DNA from 4 places in the Desulfofundulus sp. genome. Region 1 is predicted to be linked to each of the others. Evidence: riboswitches for the same ligand, from Rfam matches in the RefSeq annotation. Region 1 holds a riboswitch; each other region holds the start of a gene.
The links. Region 1 has a riboswitch for cyclic di-GMP ahead of ACPLUI_RS00060 (sensor domain-containing diguanylate cyclase). Riboswitches for the same ligand answer to the same signal wherever they lie in the genome.

Region 1 (7,085 bases):
ACAGGGGAAATAATTGAGCCTCCCTGTGGCAATCATTCTCTGGTGGAATTTTGCCCGGCTTTCTTGCCTTTCTTTCTCTTCGGAATTTGTGTCCTGCGAAAACTATCCCGCCCGCCAGGCAATGGGCATACGACGGCCCGTACCAAAGGCCCTGGAGGTTACCCGCAGACCCGGTGCAGCCTGGCGGCGCTTGTACTCGGCCCGGTCCACCTTGCGAACTATTTCCCTGACCAGCTCCGGGTCAAAACCCCGGGCGGCAATTTCGTCAGCCGACTTCTCCTCTTCGATGTATGCCTTCAGGATAGCGTCCAGAACCTCGTAGGGGGGAAGGGAGTCCTGGTCCACCTGGCCCGGTTTCAACTCCGCCGAAGGGGGCTTGACCAGCACGCTGCGGGGAATAATTTCCCGCTCCCGGTTGATATAGCGGGCCAGCTGGTAAACCATCACCTTGGGCACATCGGCCAGTACTGCCAGCCCTCCGGACATATCACCATAGAGGGTGCAGTAGCCTACAGCCATCTCGGACTTGTTGCCGGTAGTAAGGACAAGGTAGCCCTCCCTGTTGGAAATGAACATGAGGATATTGCCCCTGATGCGGGCCTGGATGTTCTCCTCCGCCAGGTCTTTGCACGGGTCGCCACCCTGATTCATAGATTCCAAAAAAGCACTGAACATTCCTTCGATGGGTACCTCCCGGAAGGCAATACCCAGGTTTTCCGCCAGTTTCCGGGCATCGGAACGGCTACCGGGAGAGGAGTATCGTGAGGGCATTGATACCCCCAGCACGTTCTCAGATCCCAGCGCCGCAGCAGCCAGGACGGCGGTGACGGAGGAGTCGATGCCTCCACTCAGGCCGATAACGGCCTTTTGGAAACCGGTCTTCCGCATATAGTCGGCAATACCCAGCACCAGCGCCCGGTAAACGTAGCTGATGTCTTCATCAGGCAGTTGTCCGGAGGGAACTTCCGGACAGGGGTAAAGCTGCGGTGCGGCACCCCACGGTTCCCCGGCAGGGCAGCGGAGCCTTCCCATCGCCCTCACCAGCACACCCCTGGTGTCTGTTCTTGCTACTTCCAGCAGGACCACGTCTTCCTCGAAACTGGCCGCCAGGCAGACCACATGGCCGGAGGGGTTCACGGCCAGGCTGGAACCGTCAAAGATAAGTTCATCGTTGCCCCCCACCTGGTTGGCATAAATAAGGGGGCGGCCGTATTTTCTGGCAATGCTCCGGATCATGTCCACCCGCAGGTCGATTTTGCCATAATGATACGGGGAAGCTGACAGGTTTATGATCAGGTCCGCTCCTTTGGCCACCAGCTCTTCCACGGGGTCTATTTCATAAAACCGGCGGTTCCAGTAGTCCTTGTCGTTCCAGATGTCTTCGCAGATGGTCAGGCCCAGGTTAAAACCCCCCACCCGCACCGGAGCCCTTTCCCGGGCGGGCCTGAAATACCGGCTTTCGTCAAAGACGTCGTAGTTGGGAAGCAGGCTCTTGTCCTGCCGGAAAAATAAACTTCCTCCTGCATAGAGCAGGGCAGCATTGTAAAGAAAATCCCTTTCTCCCTTGACCGGGGCGCCCACCAAAAGGGCGGGTCCCCGGCTCAAGGGGGCCACCTCCGCCTGCAGGGCATCTTCAACCCGGTTCAAGAAACCATCCCGGTAAAGCAGATCCCGGGGTGGGTAACCCGTTACCGCCAGTTCCGGAAAGATCACTAAATCCGCGCCTGCCTGACGAGCCGTTTCAACGACCCTCCTCATTTTATCCACGTTGCCGCCGACGTCTCCAATGGTGGGATTTAATTGGGCCAGAGCTATAAGCACGGACTAAACCCCTCTTTCTGAAGCTATAACAAAACCCCGTCCTCCGCTAAAAAAGCGTATGGCCGGGGCCCCATTGCCCTGACTATTTTCCTCGCCCGTATTTTAACAAAAACAGAAATGCCTTGCAAGGATCTGGCACCATTGCCTGACAAACACCAGATATTGTTCCTTCTCGGGGAATTATCAGATGGCGCTCTCACCGGTTTCACCGGTACGAATGCGAATGGCGTTTTCCACCGGATAGGTAAAAATCTTGCCGTCGCCGATTTCACCGGTACGTGCGGCTTCGGTAACGAGCTTTACCACTTCATCCACAAATTTATCGGCAATGACAATTTCCACTTTGATTTTAGGCAGCAGGTTAATGCTGTATTCCGTACCACGGTAGACCTCGGTACGACCTTTTTGCAGGCCGCAGCCGATTACCTGCGTTACGGTCATACCATGTATGCCAAATCTTCCCAAAGCATCTTTAACGTCTTCCAACTTACCGGGGCGGATGATACATTCAATTTTGGTCATTGAGGTTCCTCCTTCACTTCAAGTAGTTCATGTCCAGGGAAAAAGCAGTTTTAATTTATCCTTACACACCAGCTTCCCTGGTAGTGACCACGGTAGAATGAGAACCCGATAAGCTTTGAATGCGGCTCACCGGTGCGCCCAGCACCATGTCTGAGTAAGCGTCTTCCCCATGCTGGGTAATATCCAAACCCTGTACTTCTTCATCTTCGCTGGCCCGCAACTTGAAGAACAATCCCACCACTTTAAGGATGACGAAAGTCATAACAGCGGCAAACAGCCAACTGGCCAGTACGCTGATAAACTGGATCCATAACTGATGGGGGTTGCCAAAGAGCAGACCGTCAACACCGGCAGGGTTAACAGCCCTGGAAGCAAACAGGCCGGTGGCCAGCGCGCCCCATGTACCGCCGATACCGTGAACTCCAAAGGCATCCAGGGAATCGTCATAACCCAGTTTGGACTTTAGCACACTCACTGCCAGGTAGCAGACAACGCCGGCCACCAGGCCGATGATTACCGCAGGCATCGGCCCGACAAACCCCGAGGCGGGGGTGATGGCCACCAGACCGGCCACCAGGCCGCTGGCGCCGCCTAGAACGGTAGGCTTGCCGTGACGGATCCACTCGGCAAAGACCCAGGAGAGGGCTGCCGCTGCAGCGGCCGTATTGGTCACCACAAAGGCGCTGGCCGCCAGGCCGTTGGCCGAAAGGGCGCTGCCGGCGTTAAAGCCGAACCACCCAAACCACAGCAACGCCGCTCCCAGGACCGTAAGGGGCAGGTTATGGGGCACCATCGGCTCCGAACCGTAACCTCTGCGCCGGCCTAGCACCAGGGCTGCGATCAAGCCGGATACGCCGGAGGAAATGTGCACTACCGTGCCGCCGGCAAAGTCCAGGGCGCCCAGGTTGCGCAACCAGCCTTCAACACCCCATACCCAGTGGGCCAGGGGATCGTAAACAAAGGTGGCCCAAAGCAGGGTGAAGGCTACAAAAGCCGGGAAACGCATCCGTTCGGCAAAGGCGCCGGTAATCAATGCCGGGGTGATTACCGCGAACATCATCTGGAAAGCCATAAATGCCAGGTGAGGAATGGTAGCCGAATAATCAGGGTTTGGCGCTTGACCCACGCCATTTAACCCCAGCCAGGCCAGACTGCCGAACAGGTGCGCCTGATCAGGACCAAAGGCGATGGAGTAACCCCAGAGGACCCACTGCAGCGAAATCAAGGCCATGATAAACAGGCTCTGCATGATCGTGCTAAGGGTATTCTTGCGCCTGACCATACCACCGTAGAACAGGGCCACCCCGGGCAGAGTCATAATCATCACCAGTGCTGCAGAGATAAGAACGAATGCGGTATCTCCCGTATCAATTCGAGCTTCATCGGCCCAGGCCAGACCGGGTGCGGCCAGCAAAACCAGGGGCAAAAGGTAAAGTCCTCTCATGGCTCGCCTGTACACTTGCATCACTCTCCTCATCTAAAATAAAACCATCGTTTCCATACCTTCAGCTGGTGCAGTCTCCGGGCCCTTCTGCAACAGCGGAAGATGACGACCTGTATCTTATCGCCCGGGGTGAACGGCGCCAATTCACCGGTCGGACGTTTCCTGCAAAACGTAAAAAGGGTGCTTTAATGGAGCAACATTGCTCCCTTATAAAGCACCCTTGCTTTGAGCTCTTGCTGGTAAGATAAAAAGGCGCCTTTCAGAAGACACACCTTCCGAAAAAGCGCCTTTGCCTGATCTCCACCATTGGATAACCAGTTTATATAGTCCTAACGGAACCTTCTCATTAAAGCACCACTGTCTTCTCTGATACCCACCCTGTATCTCCTTATGTTCAGATTATAAGGCGGGGAGGAGTTGTTGTCAATACCTTACCGCCGTTGGATAAAATTAAGTTATGGGGTGGTTGAACAAAACGACCAGCAATCAGTTCAGCTTGCCGGCAACTATCCTGTTGCGCCCGCTGTTCTTAGCCAGATAGAGCCTTTCGTCAGCCGCTTTGAGCAGCGAAAGAACGTCCCCTCCGTCGTGCGGAAATTGAGCGATACCGCCGCTTAGAGTAAGGTTCTTCGCGTTCAAAACGTCAGAGAGGCTGGCTTCGTTAAATATCCTGCAAAATCGTTCAACGACCACGCATGCCTTATCAATATCGGTTTCCGGAAGGATGATCAGGAACTCCTCTCCGCCAAACCTGGCCACCAGGTCAACGTTTCTCAAACACTTGCGGGCCAGGTCAGCCATAAGCGTGAGTACTTTATCACCTTCAGTATGGCCGTGGTTGTCATTCACGAGCTTAAAATGGTCGATATCTACCATTGCGATTGAGAATACGTGGCCATACCTCTTACTCCGGTTAATTTCATTTTGCAAAGCCTCCATACCAAAACGACGATTTGGAAGACCGGTTAGTTTATCTGTCAACGCCTCTTTTTTAACGGTTTTAATAAGTCGGTTGTTATGTATCGCAAGCGAGACATAGCCGGCCAGGATATTAATCAGATCGATGTTTCTCTTCAAAAGCATTATGTCTGTATCGTGTTCGAAAAGAATATTTATGCACCCGAACGCAACACCATCTGCAATCAGCGGAAAGCAGATGTGGGCGTATTGTTCGGGAGATTCCATCATTTCCGGGCAGGGTACAGCGCTTTCCAGCGGTGAGTGGATTATGGGACGGCACGTTTTGATAGCTATACAGCTGAGGGGGCTTTTGGTGCACAACGATTTGATGCTAAATGCGGCGGAGCTTTCCTCAGCGAGGATTTCCAATTTTGTGTGGCTGTTGGATGTGGAGAGGATCCTGATTGCTACCGGATTTTCAAGCAGTTTACGCAGGATGTTTATGGCGCTGGCACAGATGCTTTTCTCGTCCTGTATATTGAACATCAGGGAACACAGGAAGGCAGTTTCCTTCAGCATCTCAATCAGCCTGCGCGATTCTTCGTAATAACTTTTCACCAGCGTGTAGTGGTTATCCCTGATTTCTGAAACTTTTTGAAAGAACTCCTTCTGGTTCTCAGATATGCTTTGCACCAGGCTGTCGAGAGATTCGAGGATATGGTAATTTTCCGGGGAATTCATAAAAGGCTGCATAAATAAAAAACCCCTCCCTGTTTTAAATCCAAACTGGCAGGTGGCGGTTGCGCTACTGGCTCCCCCCGGTCCAAGCGCCCAAATATACAGACCAGGGTTCATTGCTCACCGTTTTATGAAAAGACTTTATTTGACGGAACTCTAAAATTTCCTGCTTCAGAACAAAATTTTCGAACGTCAGGAGCAATGGGTAAATGGAGAAATCCGCATAATAAGGGTTCCTTACGGAACCCTTTGCCCGGCCTTTTCTCTATTAAAAAAAAAGAAAGCCTTGATTTTCAAGGCTTTCAGGGATTTTTCTGGTCGGAGCGACACGACTCGAACGTGCGACCTCTACCACCCCAAGGTAGCGCTCTAGCCAAACTGAGCTACGCCCCGACATTACCTTCTAGCATTATTAATTTTACTGTATCATCAACTTAATGTCAAGGGGTTAGATGTTGCTGGGCCGGTGTAGAGGCGGCCTCTCAGTAAAACGTAAAACTGAGAAGTTATTGAAACAGTAAAGAGTGATAGGTAAAATATTTCCTGAAAATGCCTTGTTTGTAAGGCCACATATCCGGTTTCTTAACTTAAGAAGTTTTTTGTATAGGGGGTTTTTTCATGGCTACCGGTCCCTGTGGGCTGGCCTGCGATGCCTGTGGCCTGTATAACCGGGGTAAATGTGCGTCCTGCGGTCCTGGCAACAGCATTGAAGCCCGGGCGAAAATCAATTTTCAGGAACAGCTGGGTTTTCGTTGCCCCGTGCTGGCCTGCGCCATTACCCGGAACATCGATTATTGCTCCCGGGATTGTTCCGAGTTTCCCTGTTCCCGCTATGAGCGTGGTCCCTATCCGCTGAGCCTGGGTTTTTTGCAAATGTACAGGCGTCGCTCCGGTCCCCAGCATTAAAAGTCCTCTTGCCACGGGATAACCGAGAAATTGCCAAAAGGCCAGGCACCTTTTCTTTTTTGTTCCCATAAGATATATAGTCCTATTCTTTTGAGGGAGGGATACGATGGGGCCTGGTCTATTGGCGCTGGCGGTACTGTCGATGCTTAACGGTCTGGTGATCCTGATCTGCCATGTGGCCGGGAACAGCTTTCCCAAACCATTAAGCGAGGAGGAGGAAGCCTTATATCTGGAGAAGATGCTGGCCGGGGATGAGTCGGCCCGGCGGGTCCTTATTGAGCGGAACCTGCGCCTGGTAGCCCATATCATTAAGAAGTTCGATCATACCGGTGAAGATTTTGACGATTTGATTTCCATCGGTACTATTGGTCTGATCAAGGCCGTGGATACTTATGATCCTGAAAAAGCCAACCGTCTGGCTACTTATGCATCACGTTGTATCGAGAATGAAATTCTTATGCATTTGCGGGCACGCAAGAAAATCCGGTCGGAACTTTCATTATATGATCCCATTGGGGTGGATAAGGAAGGCAATGAGATTACATTTATCGATGTTTTGGGTACCGATCCCGAGATTGTGAGCGATATTGTTGCCGGCCAGATGGAGCAGGACCGGTTGTGGAAGCAACTGGAACAGCTGTCCCCTCAGGAACGCAAAGTACTGGTATTGCGTTTTGGTTTAAAGGATGGTGCACGCCGTACCCAGAGGGAAATTGCGAGACGTCTTGGTATCTCTCGTTCCTATGTCTCCCGC
Region 2 (3,498 bases), on a different contig from region 1:
GGCGGGTACCGCAGTCGCTGCAGCTTTTATCGCTCCCCGCATACTTATTTCCCCTTCCGTTGTGGTTTCACGAAAGAAAAAGCCGGGCACACCGGAAGGTGTCCGGCCATTTCTGCTTCTGCCGTACCCAGGGCTTCCGCTATCGTCCGTACCAGTACCATCAGCGAAGAGCCCGGTTCCTAAACTATCTGATTAAAAAGAGAACCCGGTGGCAGCAATACAGACCACAAGCTTGCAGCATTTGATAGTCCCATCCAGTTATAAAGGGGGTAGTAACTCGCCGCACCAGCAGTGGTACTCACCAGAGAAAAAGGATTAATAAAGGTAGTTAACGGAGCAGTGAAAATTTGTTGAGCTTCAAAACCAGCTGTTACGGCCAAACCATTTACACCGCTAAAGGCGGCCTCGACCGCTCCAAGGTTACTTTGGAGAGCATTAGTAAGGGTAGACTGGTTAATAACCAAGGTACCGTCAGGATTCCGGGTAATGCCTATGGCGGCCAGGTTCGCGGCTTGATAGCTATAGGCTTGTTTCAAGCTGGACACGATCTGGGGACTTATATATTGGGAATTCTGAGCAGTAAAGGTAATCAAGTTGTTATAAGCTGCCACAAAATTATTGACAGCAGTACTTATAGCCTGGGTATCGGGAGCGACAGTAACGGTGGCGCTGGATACTGGAGCCAGGAGGTTCAGGGTGAGCTTCAGGTTGTCCAGGTAGACAGTGTTGCTTTGAGAGGTGTAAGGGATGCCGTTTACGGTGTAGCTCGCATTGGCTGCAGCAACCGAGACAGTATTAGCCCCTGTATAAGCCACGGCATTGCCAGTTATATCGGCTAAAGTGAAAGCATTACCGGTACCAGTGTTCGAAGCAGTTAAAACCAGGCGGCTGGTACCCGCTACAGTATCGGTAGCTACTTTAGCGGTAACTGGCGCGCCAGCAGCATTTAAGGCATTGGCCATACTGTTGAGCACTGTCAGGTTGGTATCCCCGCTGTTAACTGCAAAGGATATGGTATAAGTTTTGCCGCCTGCTTGAAGGCTAAAAGTATAAGTCCCCGCTGCAAGTCCAGCAGCTGCATTGCTCGCCAGGGCCGTGCCCAAATTCTGCTGGGCAGCGGCAAGCTGGCTTACAGTTACGGTGTAAGTGGCTAAAGTGGCACCTGGTTGGGCTTGGGCAGTAACAGCACCGGGAACAGATGAAGTAGCAACCCTTTTCAGGAACACATTATCCGTCGTACCGAGCTGTAAAGGCTGGGAAGCCTCCCAAAGCTGACGGGCGTAATTATTCAAGCTAACCAAACTATTAGTTACCAGAGAAGGTTGTTGCTGAACCCAGTTATTTTTTAACAGGATTTCCTCGACTGCATTGATGGGTAATACTGGCTGGTAAGAATAAGAAGATACTCCGGGGCTCAGAAGGTAATTTACCAGCAATTCAGAATACCAGTAATTACTATACACCGGGCTCACCATTAATTGTCAACGCCTCCTTCCCGAAGTAAGGCGAAGTACCAGCACCTGGCCTCAAAACCTGCCGGCAAATCCACCTGACCCCGCAGAAGCCGGACGGATTTCTACAAGTACAATTACCAGTGATAACTGACTTTTTCTCCAATGTCCCGGCAGCCGGCTGTCATAGCGGTACTCTGCCTTAGACCCTTTGGCTTTGCGCCCCCGCCTTTCGACGGGTTTGCCTTTCTCGGGTAGTATAATTATACCATTCTCAGCTTTTTATGGCAATTCTTAATTCTGGAAAAACCGATGGTCCGTGTCAGGATCCAGGAAGTATCTCCACAAAAATTTTTCCCGTTATGAGACCTCACCGCTCAAAAACATCAGCTTCAAGGCAGCGGCCTTCAGGTGCTCCGGTCACGTTCATTCATCAGGCGGGTATCGAGCTGTTCCAGTGCCCAGCTGAATACTTGGCTGCAGACCTCCTGACAAAGCTCATGGAACTCAGCCAACCACATGGGCTCATCTGAATTTGAATTCCCGCACCACCAGGCAAGCGTTCTGCCCTCCAAATCCGAAGGAATTGGACATGGCCACACTCACTCTTGCCCGGCGGGGTATGTTAGGCACATAATCCAGGTCACAATCCGGATCCGGTTCTTCGTAATTGATGGTAGGCGGTATGATTCCTTCTTCGATAGCTTTGATACAGGCTATTAACTCGGTTATGCCACCGGCTCCCATCAGGTGCCCCGTAGCTCCCTTCGTGGAGCTAATGGGAATCTGAAAAGCACGGGAACCAAAGACAGCCTTGATGGCCAGAGTTTCCACTCGGTCGCCCAGGGGTGTGGAGGTTCCGTGAGCGTTAATATAGTCAATGTCTGCGGGTGTCAAGCCCGCCCTTTCCAGAGCTTTACGCATGCACAGGATTTCTCCCCTCCCGCCGGGTTCGGGTGCCGTGGTATGGTAACCGTCACCAAAGTTGGCGTAACCGATTAATTCCGCCCTGATCCGTGCGCCCCGGCGCTCAGCGTGAGAAAGAGTTTCCAGAATCAACGCGCCAGCTCCCTCTCCCATCACCAATCCGTCCCGCCGGCGGTCAAAGGGACGGCTGGCCTTTTCCGGAGCGTCGTTGCGGGTAGAGATGGCCCTGGCAGCATGAAGACCGGCTATGACCAGGGGACAGATGATGGACTCTGCCCCTACGGCGACCATGACATCGGCCTCTCCGCGCTGCAAAAGCATGAGTGCGGTGCCCACGGCATCTGCCCCTGAAGAACAGGCGGTACTTACGGTCAGGCTTGGCCCCTTCAACCCGTGGAGAATGGCAATTTGCGCCGCAGCCACGTTGCCCAGTATCCGGGGCATGAAATGGGGGTTTATGCGGGTGGAACCGGTACGGCAGAGCCGCTCCTGCGATTCTGTAATGGTAGTGATGCCTCCCACGGCAGTACCCATGACCACTCCCATGCGTTCCGGATTTCCGGTAGGGCTGCCGTCCTGGAGGGCTTCTCCGGCTGCCACCAGGGCGTACTGCATAAACAGGTCCGTTTCTTTAATTAGCTTTTTGGGTAAAAAATCCTCCGCCCTGAAATCCCGAACTTCGGCTCCAATTTTAACCGGCAGGTGATCGGTATTGAACCTGGAAATGTACCCGACCCCGCATTTTCCCTGCAACAGGTTACGCCAGTAAGGTTCCACACCGATACCTATGGGTGTGACCGCACCCATCCCAGTAATTACTACCCGTTCTCGCACTCTTCTGCCTCCCGGTTCATAGCCAAGCTGAAATCTTGAATACCCCGCATCTCATGACCCCTTGGTTCGCCAAATAGAGCGTTTATCTTTTCCCACAGGACAGGGTGGCGTTTTTTAAAATCAAAAGGCTTTCCCCCCTCATCCACATAAGCGTGGATAGTAAAGCCCTCGGCGGCCAACACCCCGTCTTTTTTGAATATTTTATATTTAAATCCGATTCTCGTTCGGGTTAAAGTGACCAGGACGGTTTCCAAAATGATTATCTCCTCCGGCCGTAGCGACTTTT
Region 3 (17,046 bases), on a different contig from region 1:
GATATCCGCAGGGTCTAAAAGGAGAAGAAATCATCTCTCGAGCCGCATGCTTACCATAGCAAACGCTTACGAAGCTATGACTGCCGACCGGCCCGGCCAAAAAGTCACGTCCGCAGAGGAAGCGATGACAGAACTCAGGTAAGGGGCAGGAACCCGGTTCGACCCTCACCTGGTGGAAATTTTCTTTAAAATGCTGTGAAACTATAGTGGCAAATGTCTAATCTGATCCTGTCAGCGCCTGCCTTGCCGAACAATTACCAGAATACCACTCTCCATTTTTATTGTTGACATTGGTCAATAATTGGATTAAAATTATTTGTGGACTATAGCTCGTTATAGGGAGGAATATCCAATGAAGGTGGCTGTTTGCGCTCAGGATAACCATCTTGACGCCCGGGTAGACCCTCGCTTTGGACGCTGCCCGTATTTCGTCGTGGTGAACCTGGACAGCGGAGACTGGGAAGCAATACAAAACACAGGGATACATTCCAGTGGGGGTGCCGGCGTGCACACAGCACAGTTACTGGTCAACCGGGGTATCAATGCGGTGCTGGTGGACAGGATTGGACCCAATGCCATTGAAGTGCTCAACAGGGCGGGAATCCAGACATATGGCGGGATACACGGGACGGTAAGACAGAGCATTGAGGCTTACCGCCAGGGAAAGCTGCCTCGCCTGAGCCAGCCCAACTCCTCCAGTCACGGTCTGGGAAGGGGCTAGAATTTTATGATCATCGCAGTAGCCAGCGGCAAGGGGGGCACAGGTAAAACCACTGTGGCAAGCAGCCTGGCCCTGGTGGCGGCAGAAAAAGGAGAAGTGAGGTTCCTGGACTGTGACGTGGAAGAACCCAACGGGCACATCATGCTTAAGCCGTGCTGGTACAAAAAAGAAACAGTGCGGGTCCCAGTCCCGGTAATCAGCCGGGAAAAATGCACCTTATGCGGCAGGTGTGCGGAGGTGTGCGCCTTCCATGCCCTGGCAGTGCTCCCCCAGGAGGTTATGCTTTTCCCCACCATGTGCCACAGCTGTGGAGGGTGCTGGCAACTATGCCCGTCAGGAGCCATTTCTCCCGGATGGCGGGAAATAGGGCAGGTCGAAGAAGGCACAAGAGGGGAAATTTATTTTGTTCACGGCCGGCTAAATGTGGGTGAAGCCATCAGCCCTCCTCTCATAGAGGCAGTGAAGGAGCGGATTCAACCAGGCGTGTTGAACATAATTGATGCACCACCGGGAACGTCCTGCCCGGTACTCCGCGCAGTGAAAGGAGCCGACTTTTGCCTCCTGGTTACTGAACCCACACCTTTCGGGCTTCATGACTTGAAACTGGCGTATGAGATGGCTGTCAAGCTGGGAGTGCCCTGTGGAGTGGCTGTTAACCGTTCAGATGGAAAGGATAGCCTTATAAGTCAGTTCTGCTACGATAATAACATTCCCTTGCTTTTCCAGCTGCCCCAGGACCGGGAAGTAGCCAGAGGATATGCCAGGGGTATTCCTGCAGTGGAAATGCGTCCAGAATGGAAGGAACGCTTCCTGGCCTTGCTGGCCTTTTTAGAAAAAGGGGGGTATGCCCGGTGCGCGAAATAGTGGTACTCAGTGGGAAAGGGGGCACGGGTAAAACCACCGTTAGCGGGAGCCTGGCCGTGCTCGCTTCCGACAAGGTGATGGCGGACTGTGATGTTGACGCAGCAAACCTGCATTTGCTTCTGGAGCCTGCGGTATACTCCTCTGTACCCTTTTATGGATTAAAAAAAGCCGCTATTAACAAAGACAAATGCCTGGAGTGTAACCGGTGCATACATTTATGCCGTTATGGCGCCATTGGTCCCGGATTTGTCGTAGACCCGGGTCTCTGTGAGGGATGCACCGTTTGTTACCATGTCTGCCCCTGCGGGGCAGTGGAAATGGTAGAGCATGTGGCCGGGCATTTATTCCTGTCCGATACGCGCTACGGTCCCCTTGTCTACGCCCGGCTGGGTATAGCTGAAGATAATTCGGGGAAACTGGTAGCAGCAGTACGTAAGGAAGCCCGCCGTGTCGCAGAGAAAGAAAATAGAGAGCTGATCATTACCGATGGCCCGCCGGGAATAGGCTGCCCGGCAATTTCTTGCCTGTCGGGAGCGGACCTGGTCCTGGTGGTAACCGAACCCACCCTTTCCGGAAGACACGACCTGGAACGGATCCTGGAACTGACAAAACATTTCGGGTGCCGGGCCGTAGTTTGTATCAATAAGTGGGACCTGGAACTTGAAAACAGCCGGGCGCTGGAGTCACTCTGCAAGAGGTATGCCGTCCCACTGGTAGGACGTCTGCCCTACGACGAAAGTGTGATGGAGGCGGTCAAAAGCGGCCGGCCGGTTATCCAGGAATGTTCCCCTCCCATGGAAGAAGGCATACTGGCTCTGTGGGATGAGATTAAAGCCATGCTAAAATTGAGCTAACCTCGGAGCGTTTTCTTTTTCCCGGCCCAGACTTCTCCCCAGTCGCACCCCTCGCAGAAAGCCGCCAGCCACTCTCTGGACAGAGCCATCACTCTGGCTTTTATTTCATGCCAGTGCATGATAATGCAGCCCTGGATAGCGTGACCTACCCTCGTGAGCTTGATCAGAGGCCATCAAGTTAGCGCCTTTTAGCTGGTGCGCCTGACTTCGTATATATCCTTGACCCGGTTAATGCGATTGATGATTAAGTCGAGCTGCTCCTTGCTCCTCATTTCCAACAGCAAATCAATAACCGCCTGCCGGTTTTTAAGCCCGCGGGCATTGACCCAGTTGGCATTGATCTTGAGTTCGCTCAGGATAGCCATGACATCGCTCAACAACCCGGCACGGTCCATACCGGAAACCTCCAGCCTGACCAGGAAGGGAGACTGGAAATCACCCTCCCAGGCAACTTCCACAAGCCGGTCCTTTTCACCCTGCTGAAAGAGAGCCACATTGCGGCAGTCCACCCGGTGAATGGACACTCCCCTCCCCCGGGTAATGTAGCCGATAATAGGGTCTCCGGGTATGGGGTTGCAACAATGGGCCAGCCGGGTGAGGAGGTTGCCAATGCCTTTAACCCGGATCCCCTGGGCAGATCCGGAGTCCTGGTGTTTTACCCTGGCAGGCTGGGTTGTTCCGGATGGAACCTTTGGCGTTTTGATTTCTTCCCTGAGGCGGTTTATGACCGCCTGGGCGGTAAGGGTACCGTCACCTACGGCAGCATACACATCTTCGATGGTGGCCAGGTTGAACCGCCGCCCGAACTGCAGAACCTTTTCCCCTTTAAGTAACTCCACGTCCACACCCTGCTTACGGGCCTCGCGTTCGAGAGCCTCCCGCCCTTTAATGACGTTTTCTTCCCGCTGTTCCTTTTTAAACCACTGACGGATGCGGTTCTTGGCATGGGAGGTCTTGACCACATTAAGCCAGTCACGGCTGGGTCCCACGGTATTTTTGGATGTGAGAATCTCGACAATGTCCCCGTTTTTCAACTGATAGTCAAGGGGTACGATACGCCCGTTGACCCTGGCCCCCACGCAACGGTGTCCTACCTCCGTGTGCACCCGGTAGGCAAAATCAATGGGAACCGATCCCGCCGGAAGTTCCACCACATCTCCCTTCGGCGTAAAGACAAAGACCGAATCGGAGAACAGGTCGATCTTTAAGCTTTCCATAAATTCCCTGGCATCCCGGAGTTCCCGCTGCCATTCAAGAACCTGCCGTAACCAGGCCAGCTTTTGATCCAGCTCCCGGTCCGTTTTACCCCCTTCCTTGTACCGCCAGTGGGCGGCAATACCGTACTCGGCCGTCCGGTGCATCTCTCGGGTGCGGATCTGAATTTCCAGGGGTTCTCCCTGCGGCCCGATAACAGTAGTATGCAGGGACTGGTACATATTTGATTTGGGCATGGCAATATAGTCTTTAAAACGACCGGGAATGGGCTTCCAGAGGGTATGCACCGTACCCAGAACGGCATAACATTCCCGTATCGACTCTACGACCACCCGTACAGCCAGCACATCGTAAATTTCACCCAGGTCTTTTTGTTGTTTCTGCATTTTGGTATAAATGCTGTACAGATGTTTGGGACGACCCTGGATGTCGGCCATAATACCCACTTCGGCCAGCTTCCGCCGTAAAATCTGAATGGCCCCTCTGATATATTCCTCCCGCTTCCGCCTGGTACGGGATACCCGTTCGGCCAGTTCGTAATACTTTTCGGGCTCCAGGTAGCGGAAAGAAAGGTCTTCCAGTTCCCATTTCAAATGGTATATACCCAGACGGTGGGCCAGGGGAGCATAGATTTCCAGGGTTTCCCTGGCTATTTCCCTTTGTTTCGTTTCATTGTGGTACTTCAAGGTCCGCATGTTATGCAGGCGATCTGCAAGCTTAATCAGGATGACCCTGATGTCCTGGGCCATGGCCAAAAACATTTTACGCAAATTCTCAGCTTGATGCTCCTCTTTGGACCGGTACTCAAGGCGGCTCAACTTTGTCACCCCGTCTACGAGCAAGGCCACCTCATCACCAAAAGCGGTCTTGACTTCCTCCAATGTAACGCTGGTATCTTCCACCACGTCATGGAGCAATCCGGCCACAAGGGTTTGCGAGTCCATCTCCAGGTCCGCCAGAATATGGGCTACAGCCACGGGATGGGTGATGAAAGGTTCTCCGGAAATACGCTTCTGGTCCCGGTGGGCCTGTTCCGCAAAACGGTAAGCCTGGTTCAAAAGGGCTACATCTGCTTGAGGGTTATACAAAATTACCCTGTGTACCAGTTCCTGGAGCATTTACTTTCACTCCTTCAGGGGCCAAGCAAAAACTGTTCCTTTAATAATTATACTGCACCAAGGAGATTGTGTCATAATTTCTTAGTTTAACCCGGCCCCCAAGCCCGGTCAATTCAATTAAAAAGACTGCCCCCACCACTTCTGCTCCCAGCTCCTCGACCAGCCGGATGGCATTAAACGCAGTACCCCCGGTAGCCAGAAGTTCATCGGCCACCAGCACCTTCTGCCCCGGCCGGATAGCGTCCCGGTGCACTTCCAGGGCATCGCTGCCAAACTCCAGGTCGTAGTGCCAGGTAAACACCTCTCCGGGTAACTGACCAGGTTTACGCAGAAGCACCAGCCCGATTCCAAGGATACAGGCCAGTGGGGCACCGATCATTAAACCGCGGGCTTTGGGACAAACCACCAGTTCCGCCCCCTTGTTTTTGCACTCGGCGGCCAGGGACTGAACAGCATAGCGAAAGGCTTTGCCATCCCGTAACAAGGGGGTGATATCCTTATAACTGATTCCTTCCCGGGGGTAGTCCGGAATGACACGGATTTTTTGTTTCAGGTCCATTTCTTTACCACCTCCTGATCTGTTAAATACCCGGAAACAATTTCACGAATGGAGACCTCCAGGGCGTGTTTCTGCCAGGCAAGGGCCTCTCTCTTTAATTGGTGCAAAAGACGGTAAGTGGGGGAGGAGTCCAGGGACAGCTTCTGCCCGCACCGGGGACGCAAAGAAACAGGCCATGAACTTCCCGGAGGTGACAACTCCACCAGGCCCAGCTCCAAAAAGACTCTCAAACCCAATCCCACTGTGAAATCCTGCACCCAGGGACAGCCGCTGCGACGCAACAACCCGGCCATCTGCCGGCAAAAACTACCCCCACCCGGTTTTACCGGTTCAGGCTCCCGGCCTGCCGGGCAAACACCTTTCCCCCTGGTGACCCTGTGTAAAAGGGCATACAACCTGGCCAGAGGAGTTCTGTCGGGAGCCAGGGCCTCCAGGTAAAAACGGGCCTCCCTCAAATCTTCCGGACCAAAAGGCAGCCAGAGGGACCGGGCTTCCCCCACCAGCGCTGCCGCCAGCAGCAGGTCCCACTCCTCCCGGTGGTAGGGCAGGTTATAAACCACCAGGTGGTCGGTCCCGGCACCGGCCAGAGAAGGAGCCAGAGCCGGCGTGGTCAGCAGCACGTTGAGCTTCCCACGGGCAAAAAGTTCGCGCAACATCTCCTGGTGCTCGTGGTTAAGCCAGGGGTGGCAAAAAGCCACCTGCCTCCCGGACCCGGAACAAACCCGGCGCAGGTAAAAGGCCAGCTCTACCGTACGGTGGGCCGCGCCGACCACCACCAGGAGACGTTGCCCGGCATCGGCCAGCCCGGCCAGCCAGGATGGACGGGCAGATTGCCTCCGTAAATCTACTATATGGAAGGGAAGTTGTGTACTCTGCTGCAGTGTGCCGGTCCTCTCTCCAGCAGAGCAGGCAATCCGGGGGAAAGAAGAGGTCACCGGGCAAGGAGTTGCATACTGGTCCGGGCTGCTATAAAATTTCAGGACTCCTGCCGGAGAAACGGACGTTTTTTGCTCATATTCCGCCAGTTTACGCTGGATAAATTCAGGCAAAAAGAAAGAGATACCCTTCCCGAAAGATTCTTTTGCCCCGTTATAGAGATTAACAAGAAACTCATCCAGCCCCCGGTCGGGGGATAGGCCGGGTTCTCGCTGTGGTGATACCTCTTCCCATTCTCCCGCTCGCCGCAGAGCCTTTATTTCCAGTTGTACCCGCGCATTTCCATTCCACTGGTCGAGGGCAGGCACAAACGCCAGATCCACAGTTTCCCCCGCACCCAGATTCTCCAGGTAGCCAACGAGATCAAAACCAATGCTGTCCCGTACCGTTCCCCTCTCCCGCACCAGCAATTTCAAGTGGCGGCCCTCCCGTCCCACTTCCCGGCAATTAATTACTGTCACTCCGCAACATGCCAGCAAAGGCTCGGGATTGCCGTGGCCGTAAGGATTCAGGCTGTCAAGTTCAGTTACTACTTCATAGGGAATATCTTCCAGAGAGACCAGGGCATCTATCTCAAGCCCGGGCAGCAACAAGTCCGGGGAGATAACGGCGGCAGCATAATCATTAATGGCTTTTCTTAAGGCATCCACGCGATCGGCGGCTATGGTGAAACCCGCCGCACCTTCGTGCCCCCCGAAGGCGAGCAAATGCTCTCTGCAGGAAGATAAAGCCTGGTACAGGTGAAAACCGGGAATACTACGGCCGGAACCCTTACCCTGGCCGCCATCCAGGGAGATCAGCAACACGGGCCGGTATAAAATTTCAACCAGCCTGGAGGCCACAATACCGAGCACACCCGGATGCCAGCCGTGAGAAGCCAGAACTACCACCAGATCCCGGGCACCTCCCAGGGCATCCAGCATACCCAGAGCCTCCGCCAGGACCCGTGACTCCACCTGCTGGCGCTCCCGGTTCTCCCGGTCCAGTTGTGCCGCCAGCTCCCCGGCCCGTACCGGATCCCGGCAAAGCAGGAGTTCTACCGCCACCCGGCAGTCACCCATGCGACCGGCAGCATTCAACCGCGGGGCCAGGACGAACCCCACCTCCCTGGTGCCCATTTTTTCAGCCTTCACTCCGCTCAGCTGCATTAAGGCCTGTAACCCGGGATTGGGGGTAGCCGCCAGTTTGGGTAAACCATGTTTGACCAGAAGGCGATTTTCCCCGGTGAGGGGTACAATGTCGGCAACCGTTCCCAGACAGGCCAGGTCAAGGTAATCATACCAGGCAGTTTCCCCCTCACCGGCAGCCTGCAAAAGCACCTGTGCCAGCCTCAAGGCCACCCCTACTCCGGCAAGTTCCTTAAAGGGATAGGTGGAATCTCTTCGCTGAGGATTAATTACCGCCAGAGCGGGTGGAATTTCCTCCGGCACCTGGTGGTGATCGGTGATAATGATCTCCGGCCCGCCAGACCTGTTTGCTGCTTCCACCTCCTTCTTTGCGCTGATACCGCAGTCCACGGTGATGAGGAGATCCACCCCCGCCTGCCGGGCCCGGTGCAAAGCATCTTCATGCAGGCCGTAACCCTGAGTCAAACGGTGGGGTATGTAATAATCCACCCGGGCACCCAACCGCTCCAGAACCTTAACCATAAGAGCAGTGGCTGTTATACCATCCGCATCATAATCTCCGTAAACAGGATGTTTTCCCGGCTTTTGACGGCCGCCAAAATTCTGGCTACAGCCCGGTGCATGTCCGGAAGCAGGTATGGATCTCCCATATGATTTAAGTTACCCTTGAGAAAAAGCCGGGCATCTTCAACTGTCAAAACTCCCCGGTTAACCAGTAGACGGGCAAGCAGCGGTGAAATACCCAATTCCCGGGACAAGATCTCCTGTATAACCGGCTCCTCTTTTCTGACACGCCAGACCCTATGTTTTACCATTTTCTGCATGATTTCAACCTCAAGTAGATTATAAATGAACACAAGCAGGGCTGGCAACGGAAAGATTAAGGCGCCCGGATGAGAAGACAACCGGGCGCCTGTATTTGTTTACAATTTTATGACGGACGCGGGCCGGTATCCAGCTCAAAAGGCCAGGCGGCAATGCCTCCTTCAAAGAAACTCACGTTTGTAAAGCCCAGGCTTTCCAGAATGGTCTGGGCCTCCCAACCCCGCAGGCTTACCTTGCAAAAAACAACGATTTCCCGGTCTTGAGGCAGTTCTTTGGCCCGTTCCCGCAGTTTGCCCAGGGGTATGAATACCACATTGGGATAGGGCAGGCGTATTTCATTAAACTCCGCCGGGGTACGCACATCCAGAAGCACAAAATCCTCCCCGGCCTTAAGGCGTCTCTTTACTTCGAGAGGATTAATGGATTTGGCCCGCCCGTCAAGCTTGTTGCGCAGGCAATTGGCGGCGTGGGTAAGAGGATCGAGAGCGGTGGAAAAGGGCGGCGCGTACGCCAGGTCGAAAGAAGCCAGCTGATCCACTGTCGCACCCATGCTCAGAGCCGCCACCACCACGTCCAGACGTTTATCGACATCCCCCGGCCCCAGGATTTGTGCCCCCAGAAGCTTACGGGTGGAAGCATCGGCCACCAGTTTGACGATAATGGGCTTGCTCCCCGGGTAGAAATGGGCGCGGTCGGGTGCAGGGCAGATGAAGGACTGCACATTGTAACCCAGGCGGCGGGCTTCATTTTCGGAAAGCCCCGTACGTCCAATGTTCATCTCAAAAACTTTGAGAATGGCTGTTCCTAAAACGCCGGGGAAAATATCCCGGCCTCCGGTCGCGTTATTACCAATTACGCGGCCGTGCCGGTTGGCCACAGAGCCCATAGGGGTATACACCGGCCGGCCGGAAATGAGATGGATGTTTTCCACACAGTCCCCACCGGCATAAATATCCGGGTCGGAAGTCTGTAAATACTCATTTACCTTAATGGCTCCCGTTTCACCCAGTTCGAGCCCCGCTTCCCGGGCCAGTTCCACCCGCGGTTTCACTCCTGCTGCCACAACCACCAGGTCCGCGTCCAATGAGCCGGCGGTGGTAATGACCCGGGCCACGGCACCATCCCCATTTCCTTCAATGCGTTCCACCCTGCTCCCCAGGACTAGTTGCACTCCTTTGCCGCGCAAAAACCTCTCTACAAGAATGCACAGCTCCGGGTCCAGGAGAGTTGATAATACATGGTCCATCATCTCCACGATGGTGACCGCGGCTTTTGCTCCCAGGACATCGGCCAGTTCCAGCCCGATTAAGCCCCCGCCAACAATAACCACCCGGCGGGAACCCTGTTCAACGGCCTTGCGGACAACCAGGGCTTCTTCAAGACTCCCCAGCGTGTATACACCGGCCAGATCCATGCCGGGAAGGGGTGGCCGAACCGGTTTACTGCCGGTAGCCAGGACCAGCTTATCGTAAGGAAGGTCGTATGTTTCATGAGTTGCAAGGTTGGTTACGCGAACGATTTTATTTTTCCGGTCGATGGCTTCAGCCCTGGTACCGGTCAGTACGTTAATATCCTTGACATTGCGGAAAAAGCCTGCGTCCCGGACCACTCCTGCCGTCGTAGCCATTAATTCCTCATGCTTTTCTACCATACCTCCAACGTAAAAAGGCATGCCGCAACCGGCATAGGAAAGAAAACTTCCTTCTTCAATGATAGTTATTTCTGCCCCCGGATCGCAGCGCCTAGCCCGGGCAGCTGCTTTGGGCCCTGCAGCCACACCTCCGATTATTAGTATTTTCTTCCTTCTCTTACTCATGGTTGTTCCCCCTTCACTACCATTGAACACTTATTTAAACAATGTATTGTTATTTCGCGATAATACGATAGATTCCTCTTTCCGACGATAAGAAAAAAATGCGTAAAACAAAAAAGCTCCCGCATAAAACAAGGAACTTTTGAAAATCTACACCGTAGCAGCAATGGTAAAACCAGGGAACTCACCCCGGTAAGGTTCATCGATCACTTCTATTTTTTCCACCCTGGAATGAGGCGACCCTTCCCGGCACCAGCTCAACATCTGCTCCACTGCCTCATCTTCGCCTTCAAAGACTGCCTCCACGCGGCCGTCTTTGAGGTTGCGAACCCACCCGGTTACCCCAAGTTTAACAGCCGTCTCCCGCGTGTAAACACGGAACGCCACACCCTGGACTTTACCGCTGATATAAACGCGCTTGCGCAGCACAAAATCACACCCCTTTTCTGTCAAGCCGGTTATTCCAGCACTCCACTGCAAGGTAGCAATGAGTATACCTCCAGGTACACATCATCAAAGACCCGCATAGTATACAGCAAAGCGAACCAAAGGCTCAAGGCATCACCCGCTCTTACACCAGGCGCGATTTAGCTCCGGCCCGCTCCATGGGTGGTTGATCCGGCTTCCTGCCTCAAGAACCGGCCCCAACCATTCCAGCAGGGGATTAAAATGACAAAAGGAGGGAACCCCCATGCCCGAACCACCCCGTGATTTTTTCACAGTGGAAAACTTAAGCACCTTCGGCGAGCTCGTTCTTTTCGTTTCCATAGTTACCGCCCTGCTAAAAACCCCCATCAAGGAACGATGGGGAGACTGGGCGGTCCGCCCGCTGGCCATTGCGGTAGCTTTTTTAGCCCAGCTGTTTGTGGTGACCGTCCGGGGAACCTTGAGCCTGGAAACGGTGGGACTCGCGCTGGTAAATGCCTTTATAGTGGCAGCAGCAGCCAGTGGCACCCATGAATACATCTCGGACCCCCTGGCCAGAAAAAAACGACCCGCGGAAATGGGGTTGCTCAAAAGGGAATAGGGATGGAAACCTGCTTTTTCAGCCGCGGTGACACTGGATAAAACGGCGAACAGAACGGTCATAAGTCTTTTCAATTTCCGGAGGGAAGAAACAACCAGGCAGCTCGTTATGTTTACGGTGATAGGCAACACACTCACAGCATTTTCCTTTCCGGGGACAGGGTTCATAAGTGCAGGTGCATTGAGCTTTATTTTTTTCCACATGACATTCCATGCGCGGGACCTCCCCTCGAACTTTATATATTGCTTTATTTTTCTTTATTTTTTATTCTTATTCTACCGGCGGATACTTACTCTTACGCCCATTTTACATAAAACAGTGCGCGAGCTACTTTTTACCAGGCAACTCACTTTCAATAATTATCTTATCCTATGGAGACTTATCTGGCAATCCTGAAACAAAACAGTCCGGCCCGATATCACATTAACTACCTGGACGGCAGCCGTCCCCCGTACAGGGGCGGCAGCCGCCATAGTTGATCCTGACATGTAGTGCTAGATCTTAAACTTACCGACCAGGAGTTGCAGCTTGTGGGCAAGCGCAGCCAATTCCTGAGTAGAAGAGGTAATCTGCTGAATTGTTGCCGAAATCTGTTCAGCACTGGCAGCAAGCTGCTGCGTACCATCGCTGGTTTGTTTAGCTCCTTCAGTGATTTCCTCAACCAGGGCCACACTCTTGCCAATAGCTTCCTCTATGTTTTTCAGCGCCTCACCCGCTCCGGATGCAATTGCTACGCCTTCCTGTACTTCCCTGGCCCCCTCTTCCATGGCCCTGATAGCCTCTCCCACCCCGGACTGTACCTGGGCTATCAACTGGCCGATTTCTCTGGCAGCACTGGCGGATTGCTCGGCAAGTTTCCTCACTTCCTCGGCTACAACAGCAAAACCGCGCCCCTGCTCACCCGCCCGTGCGGCTTCAATGGCCGCGTTCAAGGCAAGCAGGTTGGTTTGATCGGCGATACCCGTGATGGTATTGGTAATGTTTTCTATGCGTGCCGAAAGGTCGCCCAACTGCTGGATCGCCTGGTTTACACGTCCGGCCGTTACCGCAATGGCATTGATCTTATCTACCGTTTGTTTAATAGTTTGTCCACCAGTTTGCGCTACCTCAGCAACACGCTTCGACTCCGCAGCCGCCAGGCTAGCATTGTCCAGGCCTTTTTCGGCTGTGGCCGCCACCTCGCCAGTGGCACTGGCCACCTCTTCCACGGTAGCACTAATTTCCTCGGAAGATGAAGCTACCTCCTCACTTCTAGAGGTCAAGGTTTCAGCCGCAGAAGCTATTTCACCGACCAGTTCCTTTAACTGTTCGCGCGTTCGCTCTACTGCAACGGCCAGGTTACCCAGTTCGTCCTGAACCTTTACACATACCGGCTGGGTAAAGTCGCCGCCGGCAATCCGCTGGACAGCTTGCATGATGGTTTTAACGGGGCCGGTTATCGACCTGGTAATAAAAAAGGCCAAACAGATGCTCAACAACAGGGCAATTGAGCTGAGGATCAAGACCGTTTGTCTACCGCTCCTGCCTTCACCGACTGCACGTTCGATCAGAGACTTGCTCTTCCCCTCATTTTCGATAATCAGCCGGTTTAACAGGCTGCTTATTTCAGCATTTATGGGAGCGATAGTCTTCCCTTCAGCTATAGCCTCCTGAGTTTTTCCTTCCTTGATCAGAGGTACGATACTCTGGCTGGCCTTTTGATCGTAATAATTTAATTTTTCCAGAACCCGTTCAAAGTTTTCTTTATTCTGAGCCGAAACATTCCGGAGGCGTTCTTCAAGCAGCTTTCTTGTCAGATCCATCTGCTGACGGTACTCGTCAAGATACCTGTCACTGCCGTAGACCATGAAACCGCGCATGGCATACATGGCATTGGTATAAGCGATCTGTATCCGGTAATCCAGACTGATGCGCTGGAAGCGTACTTCAATGTCATCCAGGTTTTTGTTCGTCTTATTGACCACGTTTACCCCTTCGCCCGCAATAAAAGCCAGAAAGAGCAAGAGAATGACAAAGCCACCACCGATCCTGGCACCTACGGAAAACTTCATGTGTTGATTTCCCTCCTATTTGCACAAAAAATAGCAGGGAGAAAATTGTACCTCCCTGCGGCAACTGTTCCCATGCAACCCAGCCGTCATGGTTCCCATGAGGAACTTTAGACCTGTGGTTTTGCGTCCCCGGCTTTCGCCGGGTTTGCCCGCCGGGAAGTTAAAAGACTTTTAAAAGGCTTAATACGTTATTCGACAATTATTTCGGGTTTCCTTCTTTTTCCCGCTAAAAACAAAAATACCTGCAGCGTCTGCAGCCCCAGCCATGTGGGCATTTCTTTTCTGCTGGCTCCCCGGTGGAATTTGCTGATGATATCAAAAGCTGCTTATGTAAAAATTTGTCCTGATAACAGGAGGAACTATTTGCTCAACTGGCGAAACATGACACCAGGTGTTTCTTCTCTTCAATGCTACGGAGGACTTGTTCATGCTCGCCATTGTGAAAAGTACGGCTCTTTATGGACTGAACGGGCAGGTGGTACAGGTAGAGGTTGATGTAAGTAACGGGCTGCCTTGTTTTGACCTGGTCGGGTTGCCTGATCTGGCCTGCCGGGAATCCCGGGACCGGGTACGTGCTGCCATGAAAAACTCCGGCTTTGAATTCCCGGTCCGGCGCATTACGGTGAACCTGGCTCCAGCCGACCTGCGTAAGGAGGGTCCCCTTTACGACCTGCCCATCGCCGTGGGTATCCTTGCCGCAACCGGGCAACTGGCTCAATCTGTAGTTGACCGCTATGTGTTTCTTGGTGAGCTTTCCTTGAACGGACAGGTGCGGGGGGTGACTGGCGTGCTGCCCAATGTTCTAACCGTCCGTGAACAGGGGCTGCAGGCGGTTGTGGTCCCCGTGGATAATGCAGCCGAGGCTGCGCTCGTAAAGGATGTACAGGTTTACCCGGTACGGAGTCTTGCAGAGCTTACTCGTTTTTTGCTTGATCAAGAGGAAATTTCACCTTACAAGGTGGACCCCGCGGTGTTGATGAACCAGGATGGCGAAAACGGTGCGGACATGGCCGATGTGCGCGGCCAGGCTGCGGCCCGCCGGGCGCTGGAAGTGGCGGCAGCCGGGGGACACAACCTGCTTATGGTGGGGACTCCCGGTTCGGGTAAAACCATGCTGGCCCGGAGGCTGCCGGGTATATTACCTGACCTTACATTTGAAGAAGCTCTCGAGATCACTAAAATTTACAGCCTGGCAGGTTTTTTGAAGCCGGGAGAGCCTCTGGTTACCCGGAGGCCTTTTCGCTCGCCCCATCACAGTGCTTCGGCGGTAGGTCTGGTCGGAGGCGGACGCCATCCCCGTCCCGGAGAAATCAGCCTTGCCCATCATGGCATTCTTTTTCTGGACGAGCTACCGGAATTCCACCGGGATGTGCTGGAAGCTTTACGCCAGCCCCTGGAAGATGGAGTGGTAACCATCTCCAGGGTCAGTGGTGCGGTAACCTATCCCGCCAGTTTGATGCTTGTGGCTGCAGCCAATCCGTGCCCGTGCGGTTATCTTGGCGATCCCACCCGTGAATGTACCTGCACTCCCTATCAGGTGCAGCGTTATCTGGGCCGCATTTCGGGTCCCCTGCTGGACCGCATTGATATCCACCTGGAGGTTTCGAGGGTGGATTATGAAGACCTGGCCCGCCGGGAGCCGGGCGAATCTTCTGCAGAGATCAAAAAAAGAGTGGAAAAGGCCAGGACCCTACAGCGGCAGCGTTTTAGTTCTGCGGAGATGACCTGTAATGCCCGCATGACCCCGGCCCAGGTACGCCGTTATTGTTCCCTCAGCCGTGAGGCCCGCTCGTTATTTTCATCCGTTTTCCGCCAGTTGAACCTGAGTGCCCGTTCCCACGACAGGTTGCTCAAGGTGGCCCGTACCATTGCCGATCTAGACGGGAGCGAGATCATTGAATCCGCACACCTGGCTGAAGCAGTGCAGTACCGTAGCCTGGAGGCAAGGTACTGGCCAGGGTAAACAAAAAGCCTTACTTTCGTAAAACATGGCCGACCGAGCGTTTTGGGGGCCGGGTGGCAATAATAAAAAAATATAAGGACCCTTTTTAACACGCGGGCCCTTATCTTTTCTAACGACACCAGTCACGGGCTTCCTCTAACTACTTTGCTGGAAGAACCAGTGCGTTGCTAACCAGGTGATGGACGTGCGCCAGTTTTGCGTTCAGCTTGTAATATTTAATAATATCGTTAAGCTGGTCCCAGCAGTTATGGCAGGGGGTAACAACTATTTTCGCACCTGTCCTTTCAATCTGCTCAGCCTTTAACTTACCCTTAGCCATACGATAAGGGTAAATATCCTTGCCCATGGATAAAAGACCACCCCCGCCGCCACAACAATAGTTGTATTCCCTATTAGGCCACATCTCCCGAAAATCAAGGCAAGCTTTCTGCAAACAATATCTGGGTTCTTCAACAATTCCCTCCTTGCGGACGGAATTACATGGATCATGAAAAGTAACTGGCTCAGGATTACGGGTAGGATCGAGCTTGATTCGCCCTTCTTTTATCCACTGTGCCTGAAGTTGAACGAAACTAACCACCGGGTAATCTTTTTTAAGCCAGACCTTCCGTCCCCACATCTGAGCGTGCGTAGCGTGCCCACACTCTGTAACCACTACGACTTTTGCTTTCAAACGTACGTATTCTTCATAGATCCTCTCCAGCAAGAGCCGTGAGGCCTCGTCGTCCCCACTGAAATAAGCGTAGTGGGTAGCATCCCACCAGCGGCTACTGCACGTCCAGTTAGCCCCGGCAGCGTACATGATTTTGAGGATGCTGGCAATATCCTGGGGATAATACTTTATCTCCCGGGGGTCCCAGAGGTAAAGGTAGTCGGCCCCCTCTTTGTCCACTTCAATTTTAATATTAGAGTCGCCCAGCTCATTGGCCGTCTCTTCAGCCATCCACTCCAGGGTTTCCAGGTAATCTTCTTGCGTAACTTCCATCTGGTTACCGGTATTAACCTGGGCGTTCACTACGTTTTGCAGAAAGCCCGGCGCGTACACACCCCGGCTGACCAGCATTCCCCGAACGGTGCGCACAATTCCAGCTATGTCCACGTTCATGGGACACTGCATGGTGCACCGCGCGCACATGGAACAGGTCCAGATAAATTTTGAATTAAAAACTTCTTCTCTCATTCCCAACAAAACCTGACGGATGAAGACACGTGGATCAGCATTATCGTGCAGACCGTTATAGGGACAGCCGGCGCTGCACATGCCGCATGTAAGGCAGTTGGTGAAATCTAACGGATTTTTGTCCGTACAGAACCTCGCCATTATTTCTTCACGAAAAGAAGGGTCGAGCTTCGCCGCCTCGATTGCGCTCAAATTCTACCACCCCTAAAAAGCCTTTTGGTTTACTATATCAATTAAGAATTTAAGTGAGCAATTAGGAAAATAAAACAAATATATAAGTAATGCACAGAATATTTCTTGATATCTTCAATTTTCTTTATATTATACAGATTCAAGTTAAATAATTTAAAGTTTTAAAGTTAAACAATCTTCTGGAAATAGAATTTAATTTAATTAAATACATTGACCCGGTTGGCGAAAGTAGTTGAACAACTGTGGCGGTGGTAAAAAGAACGGCCATATGCTATATTTAAGGAGACAAGTTGCGGTGACAAGGGAGGTTTGCGGTCATGTCTGAAATGCTGGGGAGAATTGAAAAGCCTTCCGTTGCTAATTTTCAGGGGGGTAGAAAAATTTATCTGGTACCTTTAATTTATACCCCCAGGGAGATTCCGGAAGATCTTTCCGTTAAGGTAAACGCTTACTGGCAACAGGTGGAACAGCAACTAAACGGCCTGGAGCATAAAATGGGGCCAATCAAAAAAATTTACCATGAATCCCTGGCTGTCAGTGGGGAGACTGGATTAAGTATAATTGAGAAATTTCACGAGAGAAGTTACCGTATCATTAAGGA
Region 4 (3,351 bases), on a different contig from region 1:
GAACTTTTGCTGGTCAAAAAGCTCCCACCCTGCCCCTGAATCGGCCAGCACCCCCTTGCTGGCCAGCTGGATTCTGGTGTCGTACACCTGTCCCTCCGGTACGGTGATGGTTCTTCCCTGATCTTCCAGCCGGTAGGGTATTTTCATGTTTTTGAGTTCTTCGGCGATTTTGCCAGCCTGCCTGGGTTCGAGGCCGGTGAACAGGGGAGCGTACCGTGGTTGGGTGACAAGTGCAACCAGGTAAATTACGGTTACCAGCAGCCCCGCGGCAGCGGCGGCCAAAAGAACCTGCCGGGAACGGGGTAACCCCCGCCACCGGTCATTCAGGGGGGCCAGGATCTGACTGGGGTTCATCGACTAAAACAGCTCCTTAGACCTGCATGCGCGAAATTTCTTGATAAGCATCGATTATTTTGTTTCTCACCTCAACAGCCAGGGACATCATAATGCGTGCTTCTTCCATAGCGATGGTAACCTGGTGCAGTTCCTGTACCCGTCCGGTGAGGAAGTCGAGGCCCACCCGGTCGGCCCGCACCTGGGCGTTGTTGACCTCTTCCAGCGCCCGTTCAAGCATGCGGCCGAAACCGGAGGCACCGGCAGCGGCGTCCGGTTTTGCGGGCTGGCTTGCCGTGGGTACCAGGGTTATGGGAGATACGGGTAAAACCTGCATCGATCTGGTCTCCTCCCGGTCAACAATTTAAACGTTCAGCGAACCTGTTTGGACTCATCGTTATCTTTGTTACTCCAGTGCTTCGCGTGGGATATGTACCGCGAGCCGTTTCGGGCCGGCCCCGGTCTGTCGCGGCTGATTACAAACCATCAGCTCCTGCCTATCTCCAGAGCTCTCACGGCCATGTCCTTGGCCGCGTTCAAAACCGTAACGTTGGCTTCATAGGCCCGGGTGGCTGCGATCATGCTGACCATCTCATTGGCAATGTTGATATTGGGATAAGCCACGTAGCCAGTACGTGGATCGGCCAGGGGATGGGAAGGTTCGTAAACGAGCCGGGGCGGGGATGGGTCTTCAACTACCGCCTCCACGCTGACGCCAGCGGCGTTGAAGGAGGGCTGGCCTGGCGGGGAGTCCAGGGCCTGCTGCAGTTTCTCGGCAAACACGGGAATTTTCCGGCGGTAGGCCGGGTTCAAAGGGTCGTTGGGCCTGCCCGCCGTTTGCAGGTTGGCAATATTGTTGGCGGTAATATCGAGCCACAGCCTGGAAGCTGTTAAGCCCGAGGCACTGATGCCGAATACATCTAATAAAGGCACCGTCTGTTACCTCCCTCGAATAACGTAGATCAACAGGGACAGGCGGTCGCCCAGCGCCCGGGCGGCAGCCTGGTACGTGAGAGCATTGGCGGCCAGGTTTACCATTTCCTGATCAATGTCCACGTTATTGCCGTTATAGCCCATGGTGGTGCCCTCCTCCTTCACCACCGTGGGCTCGACCCGGGCCAGCGGGACCGGAGCCCCGATATGCCGGGGGCTGCTGGTAACCAGCGGCAGTGCGTCCTCCCCCAGCGCCCGCCGTAGTTCCTCAGTGAAGCTGACAGAAGATTTTTTAAACCCCGGTGTATTCACATTGGCCACGTTATTGGCAATCACCTTCTGGGTTAGTGCCGATGCATCCAGTTGCTTCTGCAGTGCCACCAGAATGGGACTGGCAAACAGGTCCAAAAAACCACCTCCCCAAACAAAAAACCGACCCGACGGCCGGGAAACATTGTCGCAGCCCGGCTGCCCTGGCGAATAGTCGCTGTAGGCCCGTGGCTTTGCGTCCCTCCCTTTCGGTGAAGTTTGCCCCTGGACAATGTGCTAATTTTTGGCTGGCTTTGGCAGCTGATTGGTAATTTATTTGACACGATCTCCCAAACTCCTTCTTAGGAGAAGAAAAAAACACAAAAAAAATAAAAAAACTCGGAACGGGTTATAGAAATTGGGTCGAAAGCTGTCGAATACACGAAAATACCGGAAAATTGCCTTTCATTTTCGTGCCCAGGCGATGACCCTGCACACGGCCGTAATTACGTCCCGTACGTCCCCGTCATTCATGGCCGGGTAAAGGGGCAGGGTGATAATGCGCTCGTACAGCTCTTCGGCGTGGACGCAGTAAAAGCCGGAAAGACTGCAGCTGTCCGGGTCTCCGAGCCAACGGTAGTACGGATGGCGGTACACGGGCATGTAATGTACATTCACACCGATGTTTTCCGCCCGCAGGGCTTCGAAAACCTCACGCCTCCCCACTCTCAGAAGGTCCAGGTTCAAGGCCAGCACGTAAAGGTGCCAGGACGAACGTCCGTATGGGGCCTGATAAGGAACTTCCACTTCAGGCAGGTCTGCAAAGGCTTCATTATAGGTCAGGGCGATCTCGCGCCTGCGCGCAAGAAAGCGGTCCAGCTTGCGCAGCTGGCTCAGACCCAGGGCGGCCTGGATATCCGTGAGGCGGTAATTGAACCCTACATCCAGCATTTCGTAGTACCAGGGGCCCTGGTCCTCCACCATCAATTCCCGGTCCCGGGTGATCCCGTGGTTGCGGAAAAGCAGCAGCCACTGGTACAATTCATCAGAATTGGTAGTCACCATTCCTCCTTCCCCCGTCGTGATGTGTTTCACGGGGTGGAAGCTGAAGACGGTCATATCGCTGAGGCAGCCGATGGGGTGCCCCTTATATTCTGCCCCCAGGGCGTGACAGGCGTCTTCTATGACCACAAGGTTATGCTTTTGGGCCAGGGCGTGAATGGTTTCCAGATCGCAGGGCTGTCCCGTGAAATGTACGGGAATGACCGCCTTTGTGTGCGGGGTGATCTTTTTTTCTATTTCGACCGGGTCAATATTATAAGTACGCGGGTCTATGTCTGCAAACACGGGTTTCGCCCCCAGGTAAAGGGCGCAGTTGGCGCTGGCCACGAAAGTGATGGGGCTGGTAATCACTTCGTCACCCCTGCCCACACCGGCGGCAAAACAGGCTGCGTGCAGGGCCGCCGTCCCGCTGGAGTAGGCCACGGCATAACGGGCACCCACCCGGGCGGCAAATTGCTTTTCAAATTCGGCCAGTGTCGGACCCGTAGTCAGCCAGTCGCCCCGCAATACCCGGGTGACGGCTTCGATGTCGTCCTCTTCAATCCACTGCCGGGCATAAGGAAGATACGTCTCCCTCACGGGGTTGCCCCCGGCAATGGCGGGCAGGGGCTCGGGATGGTTGTCGCACATGGGCATAACTGAATTACTGCTCCTTTTGATATATTTTTTTCGGGTTTTGCACGGGTTGATCAGCGAAAAAGCATCTTAAAGTATCGTAACACAAGGTGCCTGGAACTTCAAGCCAGAGGTACTTGTAGAGCAAAGTTGCACAAA

Region 2: it holds a riboswitch for cyclic di-GMP, as region 1 does, so the genes downstream of both, fliD (flagellar filament capping protein FliD) here and ACPLUI_RS00060 (sensor domain-containing diguanylate cyclase) in region 1, are expected to answer to the same signal.
Region 3: it holds a riboswitch for cyclic di-GMP, as region 1 does, so the genes downstream of both, ACPLUI_RS01880 (methyl-accepting chemotaxis protein) here and ACPLUI_RS00060 (sensor domain-containing diguanylate cyclase) in region 1, are expected to answer to the same signal.
Region 4: it holds a riboswitch for cyclic di-GMP, as region 1 does, so the genes downstream of both, flgB (flagellar basal body rod protein FlgB) here and ACPLUI_RS00060 (sensor domain-containing diguanylate cyclase) in region 1, are expected to answer to the same signal.

What each region holds. Positions count from the first base shown of each region.
Region 1 covers NZ_JBNATZ010000001.1:6,053-13,137, forward strand. The annotation lists gene ACPLUI_RS00045 (NAD+ synthase) at 103-1,821, opposite strand; gene ACPLUI_RS00050 (P-II family nitrogen regulator) at 2,005-2,343, opposite strand; gene ACPLUI_RS00055 (ammonium transporter) at 2,405-3,787, opposite strand; gene ACPLUI_RS00060 (sensor domain-containing diguanylate cyclase) at 4,274-5,440, opposite strand; cyclic di-GMP riboswitch class II at 5,473-5,557, opposite strand; tRNA gene ACPLUI_RS00065 (tRNA-Pro) at 5,741-5,818, opposite strand; gene ACPLUI_RS00070 (DUF3795 domain-containing protein) at 6,044-6,331, shown strand; gene sigK (RNA polymerase sporulation sigma factor SigK) at 6,438-7,085, shown strand, end outside.
Region 2 covers NZ_JBNATZ010000249.1:76-3,573, forward strand. The annotation lists partial or broken gene ACPLUI_RS12550 (hypothetical protein) at 1-183, shown strand, start outside; gene fliD (flagellar filament capping protein FliD) at 180-1,475, opposite strand; cyclic di-GMP riboswitch class I at 1,621-1,707, opposite strand; gene fabF (beta-ketoacyl-ACP synthase II) at 1,977-3,212, opposite strand; partial or broken gene ACPLUI_RS12565 (acyl-CoA thioesterase) at 3,197-3,498, opposite strand, start outside.
Region 3 covers NZ_JBNATZ010000013.1:395-17,440, forward strand. The annotation lists gene ACPLUI_RS01825 (NifB/NifX family molybdenum-iron cluster-binding protein) at 353-721, shown strand; gene ACPLUI_RS01830 (P-loop NTPase) at 728-1,585, shown strand; gene ACPLUI_RS01835 (ATP-binding protein) at 1,573-2,439, shown strand; gene ACPLUI_RS01840 (RelA/SpoT family protein) at 2,628-4,772, opposite strand; gene ACPLUI_RS01845 (adenine phosphoribosyltransferase) at 4,813-5,331, opposite strand; gene recJ (single-stranded-DNA-specific exonuclease RecJ) at 5,322-7,916, opposite strand; gene ACPLUI_RS01855 (hypothetical protein) at 7,931-8,140, opposite strand; gene ACPLUI_RS01860 (FAD-dependent oxidoreductase) at 8,326-10,035, opposite strand; gene ACPLUI_RS01865 (acylphosphatase) at 10,183-10,461, opposite strand; gene ACPLUI_RS01870 (hypothetical protein) at 10,724-11,059, shown strand; gene ACPLUI_RS01875 (DUF6485 family protein) at 11,078-11,272, opposite strand; gene ACPLUI_RS01880 (methyl-accepting chemotaxis protein) at 11,554-13,110, opposite strand; cyclic di-GMP riboswitch class I at 13,181-13,270, opposite strand; gene ACPLUI_RS01885 (YifB family Mg chelatase-like AAA ATPase) at 13,538-15,073, shown strand; gene ACPLUI_RS01890 ((Fe-S)-binding protein) at 15,213-16,445, opposite strand; gene ACPLUI_RS01895 (hypothetical protein) at 16,763-17,046, shown strand, end outside.
Region 4 covers NZ_JBNATZ010000258.1:53-3,403, forward strand. The annotation lists partial or broken gene ACPLUI_RS12720 (flagellar M-ring protein FliF) at 1-354, opposite strand, end outside; gene fliE (flagellar hook-basal body complex protein FliE) at 371-670, opposite strand; gene flgC (flagellar basal body rod protein FlgC) at 820-1,266, opposite strand; gene flgB (flagellar basal body rod protein FlgB) at 1,273-1,674, opposite strand; cyclic di-GMP riboswitch class I at 1,722-1,809, opposite strand; gene pseC (UDP-4-amino-4,6-dideoxy-N-acetyl-beta-L-altrosamine transaminase) at 1,981-3,207, opposite strand.